DNA from 2 places in the Streptomyces sp. S186 genome. Region 1 is predicted to be linked to the other one. Evidence: riboswitches for the same ligand, from Rfam matches in the RefSeq annotation. Region 1 holds a riboswitch; the other holds the start of a gene.
The links. A riboswitch is a leader RNA that binds a small molecule or an ion and turns the genes downstream of it on or off. The one in region 1 is predicted to bind guanidine.

Region 1 (5,231 bases):
CCGGGCGTCCGGGACTGCGGGATCGGGGAGCCCGAGATCCGTCCCCGGGTGATCACGCTGACCTGCGCGGATGCCGGGATGGTGGCGACCGGGATCACCTGGGAGCGCTATGACGCCGACGAGGCCGAGGGGCACGGCGTGGTGCAGGTCGAGAAGACGGCGGCCGGGGTGGGCACGGATGCCGGGTACCGGGCGACGTTCCGGCTCTACGGCGCGAAGGTGGTCGACGGGGCGCGGGCCTTCACGGGCCTGGAGGTGACGTACGAAGGCTCGACGCCGCTCGGTGACACGACGGAGATGTACAACCTCGCGTGATGGGCATTCGAGGCCGGATCGCCCTGGCCATTTCGGGTATGACGGCGCTTGCGGTGGTGGTGCTCGGGTTCGCCGTGCACCACATCGCCGATGCCGAGCGGGAGAGGTCGGCCCGGGCGTATCAGGACGAGCGGCTGAGTTCGGCGCTGCAGATCTACGAGCGGGACGGGACGCTGGCGCTGGGCGCGCAGCTGGACGACGCGACGCTGCCGTCGCCGCTGCGGGCGGCGGTCTTCCATGACCGTTCGGGGACGTATGTCAGCGGTGGCGACGATCCGCGGGTGTGGGCGGCGACCGGGGTCGGCGGGGACGGGGAGCGGCCGACGCGTTCGCTGTCGGTGTCGGCGGCGTATCCGGACAACGATCCGGCGCAGGTGGCGCTGGACCGGGCGCTGCTGATCGCGGGGTGCGGGACGGTCCTGCTGATGGCGGTGGTGTCGTGGTTCGTGGCGCAGCGGCTGTCGCGGCGGCTGCGGCTGAGCGCGGCGGCGGCCCGGCGGATCGCGGCGGGTGAGCCGCCGGACGCGGACGCGCTGGCCGGTGACGGCCGGGACGAGGTGGCCGAACTGGGCCGCAGTGTGCACCACATGGCGACGTCGCTGGCGGCGCGGGTGGAGGCGGAGCGGGAGTTCACCGCGGATGTGGCGCATGAGCTGCGGACGCCGGTGGCGGGCCTGGTGGCGGCGGCGGAGCTGCTGCCGGAGCCGCGGGCCGTGGAGCTGGTGCAGGACCGGGCGCAGGCGATGCGGCGTCTGGTGGAGGACCTGCTGGAGGTGTCGCGGCTGGACGCGGGGGTGGAGCGGGCCGATCTGGACGCCTGTGAACTGCCGTCGCTGGTGCGGGGGATCGTGCAGCGGGCGGCCCGGCAGCGCGGGGTGGACGACCTGGCGGTGTCGGTGACGGTCGAGGGCGAGCCGCGGATCGTGGAGACCGACCGCCGGCGGGTGGAGCGGGTGCTGGTGAACCTGCTGGCGAACGCGGCCAAGCACGGGGAGCCGCCGATCGAGGTGGTGGTGGCCGGGGCGCGGATCGTGGTGCGGGACCACGGGCCGGGCTATCCGGCGGAGTTGTGTGCGGAGGGGCCCCGGCGGTTCCGTACGGCGGCGCCGGAGCGCGGTACGGGGCACGGGCTGGGGCTGACGATCGCCGCGGGGCAGGCGGGGGTGCTCGGGGCGCGGCTGGAGTTCGGCGCCGCGGCGGGCGGCGGCGCCGAGGCGGTGCTGGAGCTGCCGGACCGGGCGACGGTGACGGTCCCGGAGGCGGCGGCGACGGCACCGTAGCGGTGCGGCCGCCGCCCGCCGCGGCCCGGCAGGGGTGCCGGTGTTACAGCCCCAGATCCTTGATGATCTTGGCAACGTGGCCGGTGGCCTTGACGTTGTAGAGGGCCCGTTCGACCTTGCCGTCCTCGTCGACGACGACGGTGGAGCGGATCACGCCGGTGACGGTCTTGCCGTAGAGCTTCTTCTCGCCGAAGGCGCCGTAGGCGGTGAGCACCTCCTTGTCCGGGTCGGCGAGCAGGGTCACCTTCAGGTCTTCCTTCTCGCGGAACTTTGCGAGCTTCTCCGGCTTGTCGGGGGAGATGCCGATGACGTCGTAGCCGTGGCCGGCGAGGAGGTCGAGGTTGTCGGTGAAGTCGCAGGCCTGCTTGGTGCAGCCGGGGGTCAGGGCCGCCGGGTAGAAGTAGACGATGACCTTGCGCCCCTTGTGGTCGGCGAGCGAGACCTGCTTGCCGTCGGCGTCGGGGAGCGTGAAGGCGGGCGCGGTGTCGCCGGGCTGGAGTCGCTCACTCATGGTGGGTCTCCGTCTCCTTGCGGTGGTGCTGCGGATGGTAGGACGCCCCCGACATTAGCCAGCGGGGCGCCCGGAGCGCGGCGGGGGCGTCGCGGCGGCGCGAAACGGGGGTGCTGTGGGGCGTACGCGGGTGCGAGCTGACAGACTGTCCTTCACGAATCGGCACATGATCGAAGTGGCCGGTTCCGTACGAGGCGGCCCCGGTACGCGTCCGGCCCCCGTACGCATCGGCACGAGATGACGGAGGCGGCGCGGTGTCGGAAGCCAGGACCCCTGCCCAGATCGAGGCGGACATCGTCCGCAGGCGGCAGGATCTCGCCGTGACGCTCGACGAGATCGGCGTCCGGCTGCACCCGAAGACGATCATGGGCGACGCGAAGGCGAAGGCGTCGGCGGCCGTGGACCGCACGGCGGGGCGGGCCTACGTGGCCGTCAACCGCCTGGTCTCGGACGTGCGCGGCCAGCTGGTGTCCGAGGACGGGGCGCCGCGCCTGGAGCGGATCGTTCCGGTGGCCATGGTCGGGGTGGCCGTGATCGGTCTGCTGGCGCTGGGTTCGAAGAAGCGGCGCAAGTAGCGCGCCCCCGGGGCCCGTCCGGCCCACCGGATCCGGCCCGCGGTGCAGGTGCGCCGGCGCGGGGCAGGTACGGTCATGCCGTGAGCCCGAATAACACCAAGGACACCCACGACAAGCTGCCGATCCGGATGCTGCACGACCGTGTGCTGGTCCGGACGGACATCCCCGAGGGCGAGCGCCGTTCGTCCGGCGGCATCGTCATCCCCGCGACCGCGGCGGTCGGCCGCCGCCTGGCCTGGGCCGAGGTGGTCGCGGTGGGGCAGAACGTACGGACCGTCGAGGTGGGCGACCGGGTGCTGTACGACCCCGAGGACCGGGCCGAGGTCGAGGTGCGCGGGGTGGCGTACGTGCTGATGCGCGAGCGTGATCTGCACGCGGTGGCCGCGGAGCGCCTGGAGGGCGCCGACGACTCGACCGGCCTGTATCTGTAGCGCCGTTCCTGTGGCTGTGGGGGCTCCCCCGTCGGCGGTGATCCGTGTCACCGCAGGCGGGGGAGCCCTTTGCTAGCCTCGGGGAAACCCGACGAGACGCGCCGTACCGGGTCAGGACAAGACGACGCACCCCTGTTGAAGCCCTTTCACGGAGGTGCCGTCATGGCATGGATCCTGCTGCTCGTCGCCGGCCTGCTGGAGGTCGGCTGGTCGGTCGGGATGAAGTTCACCGACGGGTTCACCCGGCTGTGGCCGAGTGTGGCCACCGGCGCCGGCATCGTCGCCAGCATGGTGCTGCTCTCCTACGCGGCCCGCACGCTGCCGATCGGCACTGCCTACGGCGTCTGGGTCGGCATCGGCGCGGCCGGCGCGGCGGTGGTCGGCATGCTCGTCCTCGGCGAACCGGCCACCGCCGCGCGGATCTTCTTCATCTGCCTGCTGTTGGTGGCGGTGGTCGGGCTGAAGGCCACGTCCGGCCACTGACGGCGCCGCGCCCGCCGCCTCCGACCGCCCGCCGCTAGCCGCCGCCCCACCGCTGGGCCAGGTCGTCGGCCTCGGGCGGGACCACGGTCGGGAACTCCTCGGTGGGTGCGGTGGTCGGGGGCAGGTCGGTGGGGGTCGGGGGCAGGGTCGGCTCGCCGGTGCCGGTGGGGGCGCCGGTCCCGGTCGGCGCCCCGGTGCCGCTCGCGGTGGGGCTGCCGGACGGGCCGCCGCTCGGGGACGCCGAGTCGCTCGGGGACGCCGACTCGTCGGCGGACGGCGAGGCGGACGGGCTCGGCTCGGCGCCCTCCTGGAGTTGCAGGTCGAAGTCGTGGACGGGGCGGTCGGCCAGCGCCGCCGCGGTGTAGTCGGCCCAGATCCGGGCGGGGAAGTCGCCGCCGTTGACGCGGTCCAGGCCGGCCGCGCCGTAGAGCGGTTCCTGGGCCGCGGTCTGCGGGTGCTGGCCCAGCACGGCCACGACGGTGGCCAGGTCGGGGGTGTAGCCGGCGAACCAGGCGGCCTTGTCCTGCTCCGCGGTGCCGGTCTTGCCGGCCGCCGGGCGCCCGGCGGCCTGGGCGGCGGTGCCGGTGCCGCCGTCGACGACGCTGCGCAGGATGTGGGTGGTGGTGTCGGCGGCGGCCCGCCCGACGGCGGTGGTCTGCGCGCGCCGCGGCAGGTCGATCTCCTCACCGGCCTTGGTGACGCGGTCGACCAGGGTGTACGGGAGCTTCCGGCCGTGCCGCGCCAGGGTCGCGTAGACCTCGGTCATGTCCAGCACGCTGGGTGTCGCGGTGCCCAGGGAGATGGCGCCCCGGGAGGCGGCGAGGCCGGGGGCGTCGGCGGGGACCCCGAGGGCGACCGCGGTCTTGCGGACGGTGCCCGGGCCGACGTCGATGCCCATCTGGGCGTAGACCGCGTTGACGGACTTGTCGGTGGCCTCGGTGACGGTGATCGGGCCGTAGGAACGGTCGTCCTCGTTGGCGGGGGCGAAGCCGGTGGGTCGGCCGTGACTGATCGTCATCCGCTTGTCGGTGCCGTCGTAGACGGTGCGGGGGGTGATCGGGGAGCCGTCCTGGGTGACGGAGTGGTGCTGGACGGCGGCGGCGAAGACCAGCGGCTTGAAGGTGGAGCCGACCTGGTAGTCGCGCCGGGTGGCGCTGTTGACGTACTGCCTGGCGTAGTCGATGCCGCCGTAGAGGGCGACGACCCGGCCGGTGGCGGGGTCGATGGAGGCGCCGCCGGCCCGGACGGCGCGGTCCACCGCGCGGCCGGCGTCGAGCCGGTCCATCAGCTGGGTGCGGACGGAGTTCACGAAGGCGTTCTGCCGCTTGCGGTCGATGGTGGTGGTGATGCGGTAGCCGCCGGCCCGGAGGGTGGTCTCGTCGACGACGTCGTGCTCGGTGAGGTAGTCCCGGACCGCTTCGACGAGATAGCCGCGCTGCCCGGAGAGGCCGGCGGAGGCGCGGGCCTGGACGAGGGCGGGGAAGGTCATCGCGGCGCGTTCGGCGCGGCCCAGCCACTTCTGCTTGACCATGCCGTCCAGCACGTAGTTCCAGCGGGCCACGGCGCGCGGGCGGTTCTCGGGGTGGGCGGTGATGTCGTACGCGCTGGGGGCGTTGAGGAGCGCGGCGAGGTAGGC
Region 2 (5,231 bases), 3.2 Mb from region 1:
GAACACGGCGTCGTACAGGGTGCCGCCGACCTGCCGAGCCGGTGCCTCGAGCTCGGTCCCCACGCCCCGCGCACGCACGGCGGACCCGAGAACCGCCGCCTGGAGGGACGGCAGCCGCTCCAACAGCGCGGGTGCGTCGATTTCGGCAATGGCGCGGTCCTCACCGCACGGCGACTGGACCTTGATGCTGTAGCCACCGGGTGCCTCGCTCATTTCGAGTACAAAGTCGAACTCCTCCGTCATGGCGCCCTTCCCTACTGGGGTCGGGTCAGCTCCCGCCGGGGGTCTGCGAGGGAGTCGGGGGAGCGGTGTCTGTCGGCCCTGGGGGCTGCGAGGTCTTGTCGACCCAGTTGATGAAATCGGAGAACTTCTGTGGGTCCGATTCGTCAGCCATGATGACCATGTTGAAACGCCGGTCCGTGTATGCAACCACAGCCGTATTTCCGTCCATGGAACAGGCGACGTCGCCGATAGTGATGGACTGGTCGCCGAGGGAGTACGTCCCCTTGCTCCCCTTCTCGAAGTCGTCGGTGGTATTGCACTGGGTTCCCGGAAGGTTCGATGGGTTGGCTTTCCCTATCCAGTATTTCTGCATCGAATTCACGTCGGGGAACATGGCGTAATAGACGTGGTCCGGGAAGCCGCCCTGCGTGCTGCAGTCCAGCGCCACCCCGTTCTTGGGGCTTTCGCTGGCTTCCGTGCAGTTCAGTGCGGACTTGACGTCGGCGGGAACGTGAGCCCGGAGATCGTCCAGGGTCGGGCTGTGCTTCGCCGTCCCGGTCCACAGCCCCCACATACCGCCGGCCAGCAGCAACACGCCGAGAACGGCCAGCACGATACGCGGCGCCCGATGCATTTTCGGGATGGTCATCAGACGCCGGGAGATGCCACTGCCGATCAGGGCGAGGATCAGGAGGAGAACGCCGATGACGATGAGGACAATTTTGGCGGCGAGTGGCATCGCTTTCGCTCCTTCGTCAGGACGCCTCAACCAGTGCGGCCGAAGCCCACCGACTCTGCCCTCGCCTTCGGCACGCGTACTCAGGAATTGGAAGAACCATCAACTAGATGACGGTATCCAACATTTCATGCTAATCCATAGTTTATGACCATTATGCAGTTCTCGCTACAGGACGGCAGCGCCGTGCTCGTCAGGGTCTCCGACGAGCAGGCGACGAGCCCCGTGCTCACGCGGGGCGCGTCGACGACGGTGATCGAGAAGGCCGAGGGCACGTTCGAGTCCGTCATGCAGGCCGTGCGGGCGGTGGCCCGGGGTCTGAGCGCACAGGTGGAGGACTTCGTGCAGCGGCCCGACGTCCTCGTCCTGGAGTTCGGCGTCGAGCTGAACGCCCAGGCAGGAGCGGTCATCACGGCGGCCGGAGCCTCGGCTCAGCTGAGAGTCAGCCTGACGTGGAACAAGTCGTGACCGGTGACCACCACGATGGCCACCGGTGACCCGCGAATTCGTCCAGCTACCCAGTCACTTCGCACACGAGTCGTTCGAGATACATGACGGGCCCGACCGGGGAACCAGCCGGGCCCGCGGGCAATGCGCGGTCGGCGTCTTCAGTGCCGTTGGCCGGCTACGGTTCCGCGCCCGGATCAGCGTCGCGGTGCGCGTGGTGCTGGAGGCGTGGCGGCCACGGGAAGAGACCAGGGAGCCGCGTGACCTGCCACGCTGAGTGCCTGCGCTGCGCTGACCTACGCAGACTGGAGCGGCTCGCGGCTGGCGAGGAACCTGGAGCCTGGGCGCCGGGGGAGAGGCGCTCGGCCTATGCCCTGCGCTACCGGGGCCTGCTGACGGTCAGCAAGAGCGGTGGGGGGTGTCCACGTGGAGGTCACCGAGGCCGGCCGGTTCTACCTTCGGCATGGTTGTCATCAGACGCTCCGGCGTGCGCGGACGACGGCGTTCAGGTGGTGTCCGTCAGGCCGTCGGCGCCGGTGAAAGGCGCAGCGCGGAGGGAAGCGACGGGCCGAAAGGACAGTGCGGCGTCGCACAGCGAACGGCCTGTCGCGCGTGCTCGGCGGGCGAAGGCTCAGCAGTTGGTCGATCGTCTGGCCGCCGAGGGGCGGGTCCGTTTTGCCGAGGGCTCGCATCCCAACGCGCGGAGCCAGCGTCCGAAGGCCGGCGCGCCAGCGGTTCGGCTCCTCACGCAACTGAGCTCCCTCCAACTGGCGGTGGCTGCGCACCGGATAAATGAGAAGGTTAGTGCCTGTTTTCAGTCATGTGGGCAGGGTTTTGTTCAGCTGAGTCCGGGTGCGGTTCACCCCATGGGCATCGACATTGAGTTGTGTGAGCGTCGCTTGCGGCGGTGCCATTCTGCGCCTGCCCCGGACGAGAGCGCTGCCGTACCCGGCCGAGCAAAGACGGCGCGCATCACCAATGTCGTTAATGTGGTTTCGGAATCCTGCGGAGCTTTGTGGCTCTCTGCTCGTCCTCTGGTCCTTCGTCGCTGCGCAGGCAGGACGACTGAGTCAGGTCTCCACCGCCTGTCTGGCGCTCAACCTGGCTGGTTCCTCGACACTGGCGATTGTTGCGCTGGACCAGTACTCCTCGGGTTCCTCGGGTTCCTCCTCCTCGGGGGAGTCTGGGCTGCCGTGTCCGCGGTCTCCTTGGTATCCGCATCCAAGTGTGTGTGAGTCTCACCCGCGTTCTCTCTCGCCTGTCGCTTTTCACGTAAGGAGTAGGAAGTTGGCTGGAGAAACCCAACTGTCGGCGTTGCTCAGCGGTATGCGCCCGGAGCTTCACCCCGGTGAGTACGTATTCGTATCGACCCCCGCCGGCGCGATTCCCGACGGAGTGGCCCCGGTCGTGACGGTCGCGGAGGAAGAGGGGCTCACCCTCGTTCTGCGCAGGCAGGACGCTGACAGGCTGGGGCTTGGATACGACTACGTGGCCGGCTGGATCACACTGCGGGTGCATTCATCCCTGGAAGCCGTCGGGTTGACGGCGGCCGTATCCGCGGTACTGACCCGTGCGGGGATCAGCTGCAATGTCGTGGCCGGCTTCTACCACGACCACTTGTTCGTCCCGTACGACAGCGCCGCCGTGGCGGTCCAGCTGCTTGAGGGCCTCGCGCGGGAGTCGTGTGCTGGGCACGGCGAGACTGCCGGATGAGTCACGCGGGCTGGCGCCCGTTTCGCTGACGGGCCACGCGGGCCCGGACCGCTACCAGCTCCTCGTCGTGATCGGCGCGAGCCTGGGGCTCCGACAGCGCGAGGCACTCGGGCTCGCCTTGGAGGACATCGACTTCGCCAAGGAGGTCTTCCACGTCCGGCGGCAGGTCCGGGCGAAGCTGCGTTTCGCGCTTCCCAAGGGCCGCAAGGTCCGGGACGTGCCGCTGCCGTCCAGTGTGGCCCAGGCCATCCGCCAGCACATGGAGCAGTTCGCGCCGGTGCCGGTCACGCTGCCGTGGGACGCCCCGACTCCTGCCGAGACGACGGTGGAAGCCAAAAACCGGCGGTGGAAGCCAAACACCGGCGGCCGAGGACCTAGAGCCTCCTGGCGACGGGACGCGAGCGGAAGGCGATCAACCGGAACTACTTCAACTCCTACGTGTGGAAGCCCGCTCTTGCCGCGGCGGGCGTGAACGCTCCGCTGGAAGAGGGCAGCGCCGGCGGCACTCGTACGCGATCACACCCAAAGTCCCATAGGTGCCGCCGCCCCCTTTCCTGACCCGCTTCACCACAGGTCACACAGGACGCGGCGGCATCCGCGTATCAAATGTCCCGGAAGATCTCGATCTGGGCGCCGATCGAGTTGAGGCGTTCGGCGAGGTCCTCGTAGCCGCGGTTGATGACGTAGACGTTGCGCAGGACCGAGGTGCCCTCGGCGGCCATCATGGCCAGCAGGACGACGACGGCGGGGCGGAGTGCCGGGGGGCACATCATTTCCGCGGAGCGCCAGCGGGTGGGGCCGTCGACCAGGACGCGGTGCGGGTCCAGGAGTTTGACCTGGGCGCCGAGGCGGGTGAGGTCGGTGAGGTAGATGGCGCGGTTGTCGTAGACCCAGTCGTGGATGAGGGTCTGGCCCTGGGCGGTGGCCGCGATGGCCGCGAAGAACGGGACATTGTCGATGTTGAGGCCCGGGAAGGGCATCGGGTGGATCTTGTCGAGCGGGGCCTGGAGCTTGGAGGGGCGGACCGTCAGGTCGATGAGCCGGGTACGGCCGTTGTCGGCGCGGTACTCCGTGCTGCGCTCGTGGTCGAGGCCCATCTCCTCCAGGACGGCCAGCTCGATCTCCAGGAACTCCACCGGGACCCGACGGATCGTCAGTTCCGACTCGGTGACGACGGCCGCCGCCAGCAGGCTCATCGCCTCGACCGGGTCCTCGGACGGCGCGTAGTCCACATCACGGTCGATCTTGGCGACGCCGTGGACGGTGAGGGTGGTGGTGCCGATGCCGTCGACCCGGACGCCCAGCTCCTCCAGGAAGAAGCAGAGGTCCTGGACCATGTAGTTGGAGGAGGCGTTGCGGATGACCGTGACGCCGTCGTGCCGGGCGGCGGCCAGCAGCGCGTTCTCGGTGACGGTGTCGCCGCGTTCGGTCAGGACGATGGCGCGCTTGGGGGCGACGGTGCGGTCGACCTCGGCGAGGTAGGTGCCGTCGGTCGCGGTGACCTCCAGCCCGAAGTGCCGCAAAGCCGTCATATGGGGCGTGACGGTCCGGGTGCCGAGGTCGCAGCCGCCCGCGTACGGCAGCTTGAAGTGGTCCATCCGGTGCAGCAGCGGACCGAGGAACATGATGACGCTGCGGGTGCGGCGGGCCGCCTCCATGTCCATGGCGTCCAGGTCGAGTTGGGCCGGCGGCACGATCTCCAGGTCGTTGCCGTCGTTGATCCAGCGGGTGCGGACGCCGATGCTGCCCAGCACCTCCAGGATGCGGTAGACCTCCTCAATACGGGCCACCCGCCGCAGAGTTGTGCGGCCCGCGTTGAGCAGCGTCGCGCACAGCAGCGCGACGCAGGCGTTCTTGCTCGTCTTGACGTCGATGCTGCCGGACAGCCGGCGTCCGCCGACGACCCGCAGATGCATCGGTCCGGCGTATCCGAGCGAGACGATTTCGCTGTCCAGGGCTTCGCCGATGCGGGCGATCATCTCAAGGCTGATGTTCTGGTTGCCGCGTTCGATGCGATTGACCGCACTCTGGCTGGTGCCGAGCGCCTCGGCGAGCTGCGTCTGTGTCCAGCCACGGTGTTGCCTGGCGTCACGGATGAGCCTGCCGATGCGTA

Region 2: another riboswitch for guanidine. It lies ahead of ACRAS8_RS08710 (ACT domain-containing protein); the one in region 1 lies ahead of ACRAS8_RS22500 (DMT family transporter).

What each region holds. Positions count from the first base shown of each region.
Region 1 is NZ_CP193932.1:5,207,323-5,212,553, forward strand. Features, by position in the region: gene ACRAS8_RS22475 (hypothetical protein) at 1-315, shown strand, start outside; gene ACRAS8_RS22480 (sensor histidine kinase) at 315-1,595, shown strand; gene bcp (thioredoxin-dependent thiol peroxidase) at 1,639-2,106, opposite strand; gene ACRAS8_RS22490 (DUF3618 domain-containing protein) at 2,361-2,681, shown strand; gene ACRAS8_RS22495 (GroES family chaperonin) at 2,810-3,112, shown strand; guanidine-III (ykkC-III) riboswitch at 3,184-3,243, shown strand; gene ACRAS8_RS22500 (DMT family transporter) at 3,275-3,595, shown strand; gene ACRAS8_RS22505 (transglycosylase domain-containing protein) at 3,630-5,231, opposite strand, start outside.
Region 2 is NZ_CP193932.1:2,033,447-2,038,677, reverse strand. Features, by position in the region: gene ACRAS8_RS08725 (CHAT domain-containing WD40 repeat protein) at 1-243, opposite strand, end outside; gene ACRAS8_RS08720 (hypothetical protein) at 269-961, opposite strand; gene ACRAS8_RS08715 (CU044_2847 family protein) at 1,106-1,426, shown strand; guanidine-III (ykkC-III) riboswitch at 2,307-2,377, shown strand; gene ACRAS8_RS08710 (ACT domain-containing protein) at 2,693-3,118, shown strand; gene ACRAS8_RS08705 (hypothetical protein) at 3,090-3,590, shown strand; gene ACRAS8_RS08700 (helix-turn-helix domain-containing protein) at 3,721-5,231, opposite strand, start outside.